DNA from 3 places in the Micromonospora sp. CNZ286 genome. Region 1 is predicted to be linked to each of the others. Evidence: riboswitches for the same ligand, from Rfam matches in the RefSeq annotation. Region 1 holds a riboswitch; each other region holds the start of a gene.
The links. Region 1 has a riboswitch for cobalamin ahead of FHX31_RS17065 (ribonucleoside-diphosphate reductase subunit alpha). Riboswitches for the same ligand answer to the same signal wherever they lie in the genome.
Positions count from the first base shown of each region.

Region 2: it holds a riboswitch for cobalamin, as region 1 does, so the genes downstream of both, FHX31_RS09830 (ABC transporter substrate-binding protein) here and FHX31_RS17065 (ribonucleoside-diphosphate reductase subunit alpha) in region 1, are expected to answer to the same signal.
Region 3: it holds a riboswitch for cobalamin, as region 1 does, so the genes downstream of both, FHX31_RS09915 ((2Fe-2S) ferredoxin domain-containing protein) here and FHX31_RS17065 (ribonucleoside-diphosphate reductase subunit alpha) in region 1, are expected to answer to the same signal.

Region 1 is NZ_JACHIZ010000001.1:3,750,336-3,755,236, forward strand. Features, by position in the region: gene FHX31_RS17050 (acyl-CoA thioesterase) at 1-315, shown strand, start outside; gene FHX31_RS17055 (LysE family translocator) at 319-942, shown strand; gene FHX31_RS17060 (PrsW family glutamic-type intramembrane protease) at 1,030-1,875, opposite strand; cobalamin riboswitch at 1,996-2,210, shown strand; gene FHX31_RS17065 (ribonucleoside-diphosphate reductase subunit alpha) at 2,327-4,723, shown strand; gene FHX31_RS17070 (ribonucleotide-diphosphate reductase subunit beta) at 4,714-4,901, shown strand, end outside.
Region 2 is NZ_JACHIZ010000001.1:2,115,485-2,120,385, forward strand. Features, by position in the region: gene FHX31_RS09815 (FG-GAP repeat domain-containing protein) at 1-4, shown strand, start outside; gene FHX31_RS09820 (N-acetylmuramoyl-L-alanine amidase) at 25-2,097, shown strand; partial or broken gene FHX31_RS09825 (MFS transporter) at 2,322-2,561, opposite strand; cobalamin riboswitch at 3,150-3,333, shown strand; gene FHX31_RS09830 (ABC transporter substrate-binding protein) at 3,376-4,359, shown strand; gene FHX31_RS09835 (FecCD family ABC transporter permease) at 4,404-4,901, shown strand, end outside.
Region 3 is NZ_JACHIZ010000001.1:2,133,029-2,137,929, reverse strand. Features, by position in the region: gene cobN (cobaltochelatase subunit CobN) at 1-2,156, opposite strand, end outside; gene FHX31_RS09915 ((2Fe-2S) ferredoxin domain-containing protein) at 2,153-2,797, opposite strand; cobalamin riboswitch at 2,888-3,068, opposite strand; gene FHX31_RS09910 (sulfite reductase subunit beta) at 3,114-3,992, shown strand; gene FHX31_RS09905 (precorrin-8X methylmutase) at 3,989-4,654, shown strand; gene FHX31_RS09900 (precorrin-2 C(20)-methyltransferase) at 4,651-4,901, shown strand, end outside.

The sequences.
Region 1 (4,901 bases):
ACCGCGTTCCTTCGGGCGGTACGCGTCGGGGACGTGGTCCACGTGGACGCCCGGATCACCTGGGCCGGCCGCAGCTCGATGGAGGTGGCGGTGAAGGTCAGCGCGGACCGGTGGGACCGCGCGGTGCCGCCGGTGGACGTGGCGACCGCGCACCTGGTGATGGTGGCGGTGGACGACGACGGGCAGCCCCGGCCGGTGCCGCCGCTGCACGCCGAGACCGACGGCGACCGGCGGCGCTACCGGGAGGCGCAGATCCGGCGCGAACACCGGCTGGCGCTGCGCCGGGCGCTGCTCGACGGCGCCGGGGAGGGCTGACCGGTGCTCGGACTGTCGGCGGCCACGCTCGCGGGTTACCTGGCCGCCATCGTGGTGCTCATGCTCACCCCGGGGCCGGACATGATGTTCGTGCTCGCCAACGCCACCCGGTACGGCCCACGGGCGGGCGCGGTGGCCGCGCTCGGGGTCGCCGCCGGGGAGGCGGTGCACGTCGCCGCCGTGGTGGCCGGGCTCGCCACGCTGATCGCCGCGTCCCCGGTGCTGTTCACCGCGATCCGGTGGGCCGGTGCGGCGTACCTCATCGTGCTGGGCCTGCGGGCGCTGCGCGGCACGGGCCGGCCCGGCGCCCCGGCGGACCGGCCGGACGGCGGTGCCGGGCGGGCGTTCCGGCGCGGGCTGCTGACGAACCTGCTCAACCCGAAGATGATCCTGTTCAGTGTGGCGTTCCTGCCGCAGTTCGTCCGGCCCGAGGCGGGCCCGGTGGCGGCGCAGCTGGTGCTGCTCGGCGTGCTGTTCGTCGCGGTGCAGCTCGCCGTGGACCTGGCGCTCGGGGTGGGCGCCGGGCGGTTCGCCAGGCGGTGGGGCGACAGCCGCTGGTCACGGCGCGTCGACCGGCTCTGCGCTGTCGCCTTCGTCGCGCTCGGCGTCCGGCTGGCCGCCGGCTGAGGCGTACCGGGGCGAGTGGCGGAGCGCGGTGGGGCGTCGGCAATGCCCGGGCCGGTTGATCGACTCCATCACGCCGAAGTGGCGGCATCAGAAGTGCTCCGACCCCGCCACCTCGGCGAACTGGCGATGATCATGAGGCCGGTCCCGGTTCGGCTCCGCCGGCGTCCCGGACGCGGGCGGCCGCTCGCGGTCCAGGTGCAGGCGCAGCAGCACCCAGCCCAGCGACACGGCGCCGATGAACACGTACGCGGGCTGGGTGCCGAACGTGTCCCAGCAGGTGTGCAGCGTGACGGCGGCGGCGAAGGTGAGCAGGAACGCCGCCAGCTTCCGGCCGCCGGGCGCGGCGGCGAACGTGAACAGCGCGGCGGCGGTCAGCCCGGTCCAGGCCAGGTGCGCGGCGGGCGCGGTGAGACCGCGTACCAGCAGCGTCCGCTCGACCGCGCCGAGGTTGCCCTCCGACCCGACGAACGCGGCGAACGCGTAGCCCATGGTCTCCAGCGCGGCGAACCCGGTGCCGGAGGCCACGCCGATCACCAGGCCCTGCGCCGGGGACGGGTGCCGCCGCCACAGCAGCAGGATGCCGGCCGGCACGATCAGTTTGGCGGTCTCCTCGGCCAGGCCGACGAGCGCCATCGGCAGGACGCCGAGGCGGTGCAGGGTGCCGTACTCCAGCCAGCCGGCGGCGACCACGCCGACCACGCCGCCGAGGAGCGCGGCGACGCCGACGACGGAGCCGGGGACCGGGCGGCGGGCCGGCCGTCCCTGGGCGAAGGCCAGGAATGTGGCGGGCGCGACGCACGCGCCGAGCACGATCAGCGCCGGGACGAACGTGACGGTCCCGGTGCCGGCGAGTGTCTCCAGCACCAGCAGGTGAAGCCCGACGCCGACGAGCAGGACCGCCACCCACGCCCAGCGGCGTCCGGTATTCCCCATACCGCCGAGTATCGCGCCCGCCGGGTCGCGCCGGAATCGGGGGTAGGCACTGTGGACAGTGAGATCATTCCGACACGCCGACACGACATCTGGTGTTGCACGCAAGCCCTCACCGCCATATATGGTGGTGCCGCAGCTGGTTCGGCCGAGCCCTCCGGGGCGGGGCCGAGGCAAGAGGGAACCCGGTGGGAATCCGGGACTGCCCCGCAGCGGTGAGTGGGAACGACAGCCGTCAACAGCACTGGGCCACCGGCCTGGGAAGCGACGGCCGGTAGGCGACCGGCGACCCCGGTCGGGCCCGCGAGTCCGAAGACCTGCCAGCGCGCCGTACGCCTCCGCGTACGGCGGCCGGAGGTCGCGCGGGACGACCGACGCCAGCAGCCGGGCCGGCCGTGCGCCGCGCCCGTTGGCGTCTCCCGCCGTCTCCAGACGGTGACAGCGAGGAGAGGTCATGACTGTCGTACAGGAGAGTCCCCCGTCCGGGACCGCCGGGTCCGAGGCCCGCCGCCCGGCGATGCGGGTACGCAAGCGGGACGGCGACACCGAGCCGGTGGACGTCAACAAGATCGTCCGGGCGGTCGAGCGCTGGGTCGCCGACCTGGACGAGGTGGACCCGCTGCGGGTGGCCACCAAGACGATAAGCGGGCTCTACGACGGGGCGACCACCGCCGAGCTGGACCGGTTGTCGATCCAGACCGCGGCGGAGCTGATCGGCGAGGAGCCGCAGTACTCGAAGCTGGCGGCGCGGCTGCTCGCCGCGTACGTGGACAAGGAGGTCCGCGGACAGGGCGTGGCGAGCTTCAGCCAGTCGATCGCCTACGCGCACGGGCTGGGACTGATCGGCGACGAGACGGCCGCGTTCGTGGCCCGGCACGCCCGCAAGCTCGACGACGCCGTGGACCCGGACGGCGACCTGCGGTTCGAGTACTTCGGACTGCGCACGGTGGCCGACCGCTACCTGCTGCGGCACCCGCAGTCGCGGCTGGTGGTGGAGACGCCGCAGTACTGGCTGCTGCGGGTGGCCTGCGGGCTGTCCCGCACCCCGGGCGAGGCGGTCGGCTTCTACCGGCTGATGTCCAGCCTGGCGTACCTGCCCAGCTCCCCCACGCTGTTCAACTCCGGCACCCGGCACACCCAGATGTCGTCGTGCTTCCTGGTCGACTCGCCGCGCGACGAGCTGGACTCGATCTACGAGCGGTACCACCAGGTGGCGAAGCTGTCGAAGTTCTCCGGCGGCATCGGCATCTCCTGGTCGCGGGTACGTGGCCGGGGCGCGCTGATCCGGGGCACCAACGGGCGCTCCAACGGCATCGTGCCGTTCCTCAAGACGCTCGACGCCGGGGTGGCCGCGGTCAACCAGGGCGGCCGGCGCAAGGGCGCGGCCTGCGTCTACCTGGAGCCGTGGCACCCGGACGTGGAGGAGTTCCTGGAGCTGCGGGACAACACCGGCGAGGAGTCGCGGCGTACGCACAACCTCAACCTGGCCAACTGGATCCCGGACGAGTTCATGCGCCGGGTCGAGGCCGACGGCGAGTGGTCGCTGGTCGACCCGTCCGACGCCCCGGAGCTGCCCGACCTGTACGGCGAGGCGTTCGACGCCGCGTACCGGGCGGCGGAGAAGAACGCGGTCCGCACGGTCCGGGCCCGGGACCTGTACGGGCGGATGATGCGTACGCTCGCGCAGACCGGCAACGGCTGGATGACGTTCAAGGACGCCGCGAACCGGCTGTCCAACCAGACCGGCGAGCCGGGCAACGTGATCCACCTGTCCAACCTGTGCACCGAGATCCTGGAGGTCAACGACGACGCCGAGACGGCGGTGTGCAACCTCGGCTCGGTGAACCTCGGCGCCCACGTCACCGCCGACGGGGTGGACTGGGAGCGGCTGCGCGCCACGGTACGCACCGCCGTGGTGTTCCTCGACCGGGTCATCGACATCAACTACTACCCGGCCGAGCAGGCGGCGGCGTCGAACCCGCGCTGGCGGCCGGTCGGGCTCGGGCTGATGGGGTTGCAGGACGCGTTCTTCACGCTGCGCCTGCCGTTCGACTCGGCGCAGGCCAAGGAGCTGTCCACCCGCGTGCAGGAGGAGATCCTGCTGACCGCGCTGGAGACCTCCGCCGGGCTGGCCGAGCGGTTCGGGCCGCATCCGGCGTACCCGCAGACCCGGGCCGCGAAGGGTGACCTGCACCCGGACCTGTGGGGCGCGGAGCCGGCGCAGGCCGGACGGTGGGCGGCGCTGCGCGAGCGGATCGCCGTCCACGGGCTGCGCAACTCACTGCTGGTGGCGATCGCGCCGACCGCCACCATCGCCTCCATCGCCGGCTGCTACGAGTGCGTGGAGCCGCAGGTGTCCAACCTGTTCAAGCGCGAGACCATGTCCGGGGAGTTCCTCCAGGTCAACACGTACCTGGTGCGGGAGCTGAAGGCGCGCGGGCTGTGGACGCCGCAGGTCCGCGACCGGATCAAGCGGGCCGAGGGCTCGGTGCAGGACATCACCGAGCTGCCCGCGCCGGTGCGGGAGCTGTTCCGCACCGCCTGGGAGCTGCCGCAGCGGGCGCTGATCGACCTGGCCGCCGCGCGGGCGCCCTTCGTCGACCAGTCCCAGTCGCTGAACCTGTTCCTGAGCGCGCCGACCATCGGCAAGCTCTCCTCGATGTACCTGTACGCCTGGAAGGCCGGGCTGAAGACCACCTACTACCTGCGTTCCCGTCCCGCCACCCGCATCCAGCAGGCCACCGTCGCGCCGGTGCTCGCCCCGGTCTCCGGCGTGGTCTCCGCCGTGAGCGACGACGAGGCGCTGGCCTGTTCCCTGGAGAACCCCGAGAGCTGCGAGGCATGCCAGTGACCACCACCGCACCGACCCGGCACATGCTGCTCGACCCCGGCATGGACCTGACCCTGCGGCCGATGCGCTACCCGCGCTTCTTCGACCGGTTCAAGGACGCGATCAAGAACACCTGGACGGTCGAGGAGGTCGACCTGCACTCGGACCTCGCCGACCTGGCGAAGCTGTCCCCGGCCGA
Region 2 (4,901 bases), 1.6 Mb from region 1:
GTGACACCAGGATGGGAGGCCCCCGTGGCCGGAACACGACGGAGACGGCGACGCACCGGCGTCGCCCTGCTGGCCGCGGCGCTCGCCGGCGGGATCGCGGTGCAGCCCGCGCCGGTGTCCGCGACGCCGCCGGGCCGGACCGCGCTGGACGCCGCGTTCGTGCGGGCGGCGCAGGAGTACGACGTACCCCGGGACGTCCTGGTCGCGGTCGGCTACGGCGAGTCCCGCCTCGACGCGCACGGCGGCAAGCCGAGCCAGGCGAACGGCTACGGGGTGATGCACCTGGTCAGCAACCCCGCCCAGCACAGCCTGGAACGGGCAGCGAAGTTGACCGGCGAGCCGGTCGCGCGCCTGAAGACCGCCACGCCGGCGAACATCCGCGGCGGTGCGGCCGTGCTGCGCGAGCTGGCCGACGCCGAGGGGCTGACCGCGCGGGATCGGGACCGGGTGACCGCCTGGTACCCGGTGGTGGCGCGGTACGGCGGCGCGGCCGACGACGCCACCGCACGCCTGTACGCGGACGGGATCTACGAGCTGGTGCAGCAGGGCATCCCGGGCGCGGTGCCGGTCCGGGCGCACCGGGTCGAGCCAGAGCGGGGTCGCTACGCCGCCGTGGCGCCCGCTGGCACCGCGTCCCGTACGCTCGCCGCCGCCGTGCCCGAGTACCCGCCGGCGCGGTGGGTGGCTGCCAACGGAGCGAACTACGGCGTGGGGCGGCCCAGCCGGATCACCACTGTGATTCTCCACGTCACCCAGGGTTCGTACGCCGGTACGATCAGCTGGTTCCAGAACCCGTCGGCCGGGGTCAGCGCCCACTACGTGGTGAAGTCCAGCAACGGCGAGATCACTCAGATGGTCCGCGAGGGCGACACCGCTTACCACGCCCGGTCGGGCAACGCGTACGGCGTCGGCATCGAGCACGAGGGGTACGTCGACAACCCGGCCTGGTTCACCGACGCGATGTACCGTTCCTCGGCCGCGCTGACCCGTTACCTGTGCGACAAGTACGGCATCCCGAAGAACCGCACCGGCATCAAGGGGCACAACGAGATCCCGGGCAACGACCACACCGACCCGGGACCGAACTGGAACTGGAACTACTACCTCTCGCTGGTGAACCAGGGTGGCGGGGGCCCGACCGCCCGCTATTTCGGTGGTTCGCCGACGGATTTCACCGGTGACGGCCGGGATGACGTGGTCGCGTTCACCCACGGTGCGCTGGCCGACGCGTATGTGGCCACGTCGACGGGTTCGTCGTTCGCGGGCACGTCGGTGAAGTGGCACGACTGGTTCGCCCTGTCCGGAGAGACCCCCCTGACCGGAGACGTCAACGGCGACGGACGCGACGACGCGATCGTGTTCACCCACGGCACCACCGCCGACGTCCACGTCGCCCTGTCCACCGGCACATCCTTCGCCGCATCCGCGAAATGGCACGACTGGTTCGCCCCCGGCACCGAAGTCCCCGCCGTCGGCGACGTCAACGGCGACGGCCGCGACGACATCATCACCTTCACCCACGACACCAACGCCGACGTCTACGTCGCCCTGTCCACCGGCACCTCCTTCACCGGCACCGCCGTGAAATGGCACGACTACTTCTCCATCGCCGGGGAGTTCCCCGCCCTCGGCGACGTCAACGGCGACGGCCGCGACGACATCATCACCTTCACCCAAGGCCCCGCCACCGCCGCCGACGTCATCGTCGCCCTGTCCACCGGCAACGGCTTCGGGGCACCGCAGAAATGGCACGACCTGTTCGCCGTCGGCGCCGAGCAGCCCCGGGTGGGCGACATCAACGGCGACGGCCGCGACGACATCGTCACCTTCACCTGCAACACCGACGCCGACGTCTACGCCGCCACCTCCACCGGCACCACCTTCGCCGGAACCACGATCAAGTGGCACGACTTCTTCTGCCTAACCGGCGAATTCCCCTACCTCGCCGACGCCAACGGCGACGGCAAAGACGACCTCATCGTCTTCACCAAAGGCACCACCAACGACATCTACGTCGCACTCTCCACCGGCACCACATTCGCCCCCAGCACCAAATGGCACGACTACTTCGGCCTCACCAGCGAAACCACACTCTGAGCCCGACGGCGAGCGACGCCGGCCCGGATCGGGACCGGCGTCGCTCGCCGTCCACCTACCGCTCCACCACGTTGCGCGAGCTGGAGGCAGGCCTGACCGACGGGCTGGCCTTCGCTGCCGCGCTCACGTTGCTGGTCGTGGCGGGCTGTCGCGGTGCGGCTGCGGCAGCGGCGTCACCTGCGCCTGGCCACCTGACCGGCGGGGACGTGGGCGGAACCCGGGGAGACGATCGCGGTCAGGCCGGCGGTGGACAGCGTCGCCCCGCCCAGGTCGAGGCGTCCACCGGTCGGGTCCCGCGATTCCGGGACCAGTATCCGGCCGGCGAGCAGGCAGATCACCACGATCGGGACGTTCACCAGGAAGATCGCACCCCAGGGCAGGTGAGCCAGGACGAGTCCGCCGATCGGCGGCCCGGCGGCGAAGCCCAGCGCACTGGTCGCCGCCCAGATGCCGATCGCCGGGGACCAGCAACAACATCTTCCCGCTCGTCCCCGGCGTGGACGGCGTGGTACGCGACGAGAAGGGCAACGTCCGCTGCGTGGTCCTGCACGATACGCCCCTTGGAACCTTCGCCGAACGCACCCTGATCGACCCTCGCGCAGCGTGGTTCTACCCGACGGCGTGGACCCGGTGCGGATCGCCACCGCCATGAACCCGGGCGATGTCATCCTGGATCGCGCTGACGCGCCGCATCAACTTCACCGCGGGCCAGCGCGTCCTTGTCCTCGGCGCCGTCGGCAACGCAGGTCGGATGGCGATCCAGATCGCGAAGTACCGTGCTCGCTCGTCGAGCTCTTCGACGTCTGCATCGCCGGCCTCATGCCCACGACCGAGGAGCCGGTCGCCGGCGGACGTGGCCTCGCACCTGCGCTCACGTATTGCTGCTCAGCCTCAGCCACGGCGCTCACTGTCGATCACGTGCCCTCGCCCAGCCACCGCGCACGAGAAAGGAGCCGGATGGGTTGCGGGCCGACAGCCACGCCGAGGCCGGTCCGGCGCGTCGGATTTCCCACAGCGGGTGCCCGGACCGGATCCGCGGCGAGCGCGGGCCGTTATGGTGGGGACGCCGTGGTGTTCGGGAAGCCGGTGTGATGCCGGCGCGGCCCTCGCCACTGTGATCGGGAGACCGTCGGCCCTCGTCGTTTCGCGAGGTCACTGGGCAGAGATGCCTGGGAAGGCCGGCCGGCGGTTGCTTGTCCCGTCAGCCAGGAGACCGGCCACGGCACGTTCGTCCCCGTCCACGAGGTGTTGGAAGGCGGTCCCGCTGTGCGGTTCCCCATGCCCTGGCGCGTTGCCGCGCCGTTGTTGCTGTCCACTGTGCTGCTCACCGGCTGCGGCGCCGATGCCAAGCCTGCTGCCGCACCACCGGCGGTGTCCGCTGGACCGGTCGCGGTGACCAACTGCGGCACCCCGGTGACCATCGCGGCGCCACCGATGCGGGTCGTCACCATGAACCAGGCCGCCACGGAGATCATGCTGGCCCTGGGCCTGCAAGATCGGATGATCGGCACGGCCTACCTCGACGACACGATCCTGCCCGCCTACGCGGACGCCTACGCTAAGATCCCGGTGCTGGCCAAGGAGTACCCGACCAAGGAGAAGCTGCTCGAGGCTGAACCCGATTTCGTGTACGCGTCGTACAACAGCGCGTTCGGTGACGAGGGGGTCGGTGACCGCGCCGACTGGCAGAAACTCGGCGTCGGCACCTACATCTCCCCTGCCGGGTGCCCGGCGCAGACCCGGCAGGCGAAGCTCGCCATCGGCGACGTGTTCACCGAGATCCGCGAGCTCGCGGCGATCTTCGGGGTGAGCGACCGCGGCGAGAAGCTGATCGCCGACCACGAGGGCCGCATCGCCACGGCCGCAGGCACCGCCCGCAACGTGAAGGTCATGTGGTGGGACGGCGGCAGCGACGCCCCGAGCGTCGGCGCCTGCTGCGGCGCCCCCAACATGATCATGTCGGCGGCCGGGGTCACCAACGCCTTCGCCGACCTCACCGGCAGCTGGGGCGACACAAGCTGGGAGACCGTCACCGACCGCAACCCCGAGGTCATCGTGCTCGTCGACGCGAGCTGGGATCCCGCCGCGCAGAAGAAGACCTTCCTCGCCGGGCACCGCACCCTCAAGGACCTGCCCGCGGTCAAACAGCAGTGGTACGTGGTGATCCCGTTCTCGTCAACCACGGCCGGTGTCCGCAACGTCCTCGGCGTCGAAGCCCTCGCCCAGGGCATCGCCGCGCTGCCGTCCGGGGCCCCGAGCTGACCGCCGTCACCACCCGGCCCGCCCCGGTGCGCACCCACCGCCCGGTGCGGGCGGTCGGCCTGGCCGCGCTCGTGCTGGCTCTGGTCGCCGGTCTGGTGCTGTCGGTGGCCGTCGCGGTCACCATCGGCCCGGCCGACCTGACTGTCGGGACGGTGTGGACGGTCGTCGCCGGCCACCTGGGACTCGCGAACTCGGACGTGCCGCTGCTGCGCGACCACATCGTCTGGGACCTACGTTTGCCCCGGGTTCTCGGCGCCGCCACGGTGGGGGCGGGCCTGGCCGCGGCCGGTGCGGTCATGCAGACCGTCACCCGCAATCCCCTGGCGGACCCGTACCTGCTCGGGGTCTCCTCAGGGGCGTCGCTGGGCGCGGTCCTGGTGGTCGTGGCCGGCATCGGTAGTGGCGTAGCCGCGCTGACCGGCGGCGCCTTCCTCGGCGCCCTTGTCGCGTTCCTGCTGGTCGTGGGCCTGGCCGGGAGGTTCGGGGCATTGTCGCCGACGCGCGTGGTGCTGACCGGGGTCGCGGTGGGACAACTGTGCGCG
Region 3 (4,901 bases), 1.6 Mb from region 1:
TCGGCCGCCGGGGCGTCCTCGGCAAGACCCAGCGCGGCGCGCAGGCCGGGCAGTGCCCGGTTCTGTCCGCCCCAGACCTGTGTCGCGCGGAGCACGGCGAGCACCAGGTTGACGCGTGCCTGTCCGGTCGGCGCCTGGCCGAGCACGTGCAATCCGTCGCGGATCTGTACGTCCTTGATCTCGCACAGCCAGCCGTCGACGTGCAGCAGGAAGTCGTCGAACTCCTCGTCGCCGGGCCGTTCGTCCAGGCCGAGGTCGCGATGCATTTGTGCGGACTGCATCAGCGTCCAGATCTGCTGGCGGACCGCGGGCAGCTTTGCCGGGTCCATCACGGCGATGTTGGCGTGCTCGTCGAGCAGTTGCTCCAGCTTGGCGATGTCGCCGTAGCTTTCGGCGCGTGCCATCGGCGGCACCAGGTGGTCGACGATGGTGGCGTGCGCGCGGCGCTTGGCTTGGGCACCCTCGCCAGGATCGTTGACCAGGAACGGATAGATCAACGGCATGCTGCCGATTGCCGCGTCCGTGGCGCAGGCGGCTGAGAGCGCGGCGTTCTTCCCCGGCAGCCACTCCATCGAGCCGTGTTTGCCGAGGTGCACCACCGCGTCGGCGCCGAAGCCGTGTTCGAGCCAGCGGTACGCGGCCAGGTAGTGGTGCGACGGAGGCATGGCCGGGTCGTGGTAGATCGCGACCGGGTTCTCGCCGAAGCCACGCGGGGGCTGGATGAGGATGACGACGTTACCGGCGCGCAGGGTGGCCAGCACGATGTCGCCGTCGTCGTCGACGAAAAGCGAGCCGGGAGCCTCGCCCCAGGTCTCGGCCATGGCGTCGCGCAGCGCGGCGGGCAATCCGGCAGTCCAGCGCCGGTAGTCGTCCCGGCTGATACGCACGTGCGACTCGCTGAGCTGAGCCTGCGTGAGCCACTCCTCGTCCTGCCCACCGGCGGCGATCAAAGCGTGGATGAGCGCGTTGCCGGCCGTCGTGTCGGCATCCTCTCCCTCGACCGGGAGCAGCGGGTCGAGCCCGGGAATTGCGCCGGGTGCGCCGAGGTCGTAGCCGGCATCTCGCATCGCGCGCAGCAATCGGATCGCCGACACGGGCGTATCGAGGCCGACGGCGTTGCCGATGCGGCTGTGCTTGGTCGGGTAGGCCGACAGGACGAGGGCCACCTTGCGCTCGGCGGGCGGGACATACCGCAGTCGGGCGTGGTTGACGGCGATGCCCGCGACGCGGGTGCATCGCTCAGGGTCGGTCACGTAGCGGGGCAGGCCGTCGGCGTCGACCTCCTTGAATGAGAACGGGACGGTGATGAGGCGGCCGTCGAACTCGGGGATGGCGATCTGGGTCGCGGAGTCGAGCGGGGTGACGCCTTCGTCGGACGCCTCCCACTCGGCTCTGCCGGACGTGAGCGCCAGAGCCTGCAGCACGGGGATGTCGAGGGCGCGCAGCCGTTCGACGTCCCAGGACTCGTCGTCGCCGCCGGCGCTCGCGGTGGCGGGCCGGGCGCCGCCGGCGGCCAGGACCGTGACGACGATCGCGTCCAGGGTGGCGAGTTCGGCGTACAACTCCTCGGGCGCCGCCCGCAGTGACGAGACGTAGATCGGTACGCCGGCGGCCACGCCGGTGGTGTCGATGGCATCGGCGAGTTCGTGGGCGAACGCGTTGTTGCCGCTCACCTCGTGGGCCCGGTAGTACAGGACTCCGACGCGGGGCCGGGCGTCCGGGGCCGGCTGCCGGCTGACTCCCCACTCGGGCAGCACGGCCGGCGGTTCGAAGCCTTCGCCGGTCAGCAGCACGGTGTCGGACAGGAAGGCGTGCAGTTGGCGCAGGTTCTCCGCGCCGCCCTCGGCGAGGTAGCGGTGCGCCTCGGCGCAGACGCCGATCGGGACGGTCGACAGCCCCATCAACGCGGCGTTCGGCGTCCGTTCCCCACCGAGCACGACCAGGGGACGGCCGGTGCCGCGGATCAGCGCGGCGAGGTCGCGTACGTCCTCGGGCGAGCCGAGCACCCGCAGAACGACCACGTCGGCCTCGGTGGTCAGGGTGTCGCGGCGCTCGCCGGTGAGCCGGGCAGGGTTGGCCCAGGACCAGTCCGCGTTGCTGGCCCGCGCCGAGAGCAGGTCGGTGTCCGAGGTGGACAGCAGGGCGATGCGTGTCATGTTTCTCCTTCGGTGACACGGGAGCCGAGGCGCAGGTCGCCGACCGGACGGCCGGCGCGTAGGTGCTCGCCGACGAGGCGTGCCGCGTCGCCGGGTCGCACCGGCCCGTACCAGGTGCCGTCGGGGTGCACGACGGCGACTGGTCCGTGGTTGCACGGGAACAGGCAGCCGGTCTGGGCCATGAGGACGTCGGCGTCGGTGAGCTGCTGCTCGACGAGCGCGCCCACGATCGCGCGATAGGTCTCGTCCGCGCCGCGGGCACTGCAGCGCGGGCCGCGGCACAGCAGTAGATGATGGCGGTACGGCGGCAGGGTGTCCCAGGCCGGTGAGGTGAGTGGCGCCTCGTGCCCGGTGATCGCGCGCTCGCCGAACCGGATGACCGGCGGGTCGATCTGCTGACGGTGCCAGTGGCCGGCCACGCGTCCCACCCACGAACGGGCGAAAGTCAGGTCGTCGGTGCTCACCGGTTCCAGGCGAACCTCCCGGGCGCCCTCGGCGTGCAGCAGGTCGAGCACATGGGTCAGCGTCGGCTCGCCGGCTTGCAGGAAGGCCAGTCGGGCGCCGGCTGCCTCGGCCTGCCCGCGTAGCACCGGCGACGCGGCGTCCGTCAGTGCGGTCGCGACGTGAACGAGGACGCTCACGGGGTCAGGAGCCGGTGATCCGGTGCGATCGGGACACGGGGTCTTCTTTCGTCCGGGGCCTGTGCGCGAGGCCTGGATGGGCACGTGTCGCAGACGGATCTGCGGCCAGCAGGTCTTCGGACTCGGGATCAACCGGACGGGGCGCCTTCCCAGACCGTGGGTCCAGTGGCGTCGTGCCCCGCCCGTCACCCTCACCGCTGCGCGTCAGTCCCGGATTCGCACCGGGTTCCCTGGCTCATGGCTGAGTTTGACTGGCATCACGACGGTAGCACCGACAGCCGGTGTCGCCGGGGACGGGCTCTGGCACCATGTCGCCGTGACCGAGAGGACCCGCCGCGACCTGTGTCCCGGCCTGCTGCGCCCATGGATCGCCGACGACGGCGCGCTCGTGCGGGTGCGCGTCCCCGGCGGGATCGTGCCGACTGCGGCGCTGTGCGCACTCGTGGAGGTGGCCCGTGCGCACGGCGACGGCGCGGTCCACCTGACCAGCCGCGCCAACCTGCAGGTGCGCGGTCTCGAGCACGACGGTGGGCGGCTGCCCGAGACCGTCGTCGCCGACGTCATCGCGACCGGGCTCGTACCGTCCACGTCGCACGAGCTGGTCCGCAACATCCTCGCCTCACCGCTGACCGGACGCAGTGGCGGCCGGGCCGATCTACACCCGGTCGTCGCCGGACTCGACGCACGGCTGCGCGCCGAGCCCCGGCTCACCGCGCTGACCGGACGGTTCCTGTTCGTGCTTGACGACGGCCGCGGTGATCTGGTCAGCCGTGACTTGGACCTGGGGTTGGTGGCGCTCGACTCGGACACCGCGCAGCTACGCGCCGGAACCTCGGCGTGGGGGCCAGTCATCCGGCTGGACGAGGCCGCCGCGGCGCTGACCGGGCTCGCCGTACGCTTCGCCGGGCTCGCGGGTGACCGGCCGGACTCACCCTGGCACGTCGACGAGCTGCCCGGCGCCGGCGCCGCGCTGCTGGGCACCGTACTCGACCGTGCCGAGCGGACCCGGGTGAGCACACCTCCACCCGCGCTGGGCAGGATCGTTCAGGATGACGGCCGCGTCACCGCGCACCTCGCGGCTTCCGGCGGCCGAGTGGACGCTCCCCTGCTGGAGGAGATCCGCGCGCTCGGCGCCGGCGAGATCGTCGTCACCCCGTACCGCACCCTGCTCGTCCCCGATCTGGAGAACGCATGAGTCTCACCACACCGGCACGCCGCTACGACTACGTCACCGACGGCGCGGCGATCTACGACGCCTCGTTCGCCACCATCCGTGCCGAGGCCGATCTTTCGGGTGTGCCGGCCGACGCCGAGAAGGTCGCGGTGCGGATGATCCACGCATGCGGCCAGACCGACCTCACCCGCAACCTGGTGATCCACCCCGGCCTGGTGGCCGCCGCCCGCGGGGCGCTGGAGGCGGGGGCGCCGATCCTGACCGACGCGCACATGGTCGCCGCCGGCGTTACCCGCGCCCGCCTGCCCCGTGACAACGAGGTCCGCTGCTTTCTGCACGAACCCGAGGTCCCGGCGCTTGCCCACCGGTGGGCAACGACCCGGTCGGCGGCGGCGGTGTCGCTGTGGACCGACCACCTCGCCGGCGCGGTCGTCGCCTTCGGCAACGCCCCCACGGCCCTGTTCCACCTGCTGGAGATGCTGCGCGACGGCGCGCCACGACCAGCTGCGATCATCGGTACGCCGGTGGGATTCATCGGCGCCGCCGAGTCCAAGCAGGCGCTCATCGACCTCGCCACCGACGCCCCCGGCCTCGACGTGCCCTATCTCGTGGTGACCGGGCGCCGGGGCGGCTCGGCGATGGCCGCCTCCGCGCTCAACGCCCTCGCCCGGGAGGCGGAGTGACCGGGCGGCTGTCCGGCGTCGGGGTCGGCCCGGGTGATCCCGAACTGATCACGCTCAAAGCCGCCCGGCTGATCGGCGCGGCCCAGGTCATCGCCTACCACCAGGGTGTCGGCAAACAGTCCAACGCGCGCCGCATCGCTGCCGGGCTGTTCCCGGACGACGTGATCGAGGAGGCGCTGGTCTATCCGGTGACGACCCAGAGCACCGAGCACCCGGGCGGGTACGCCGGGGCGATGGCCGACTTCTA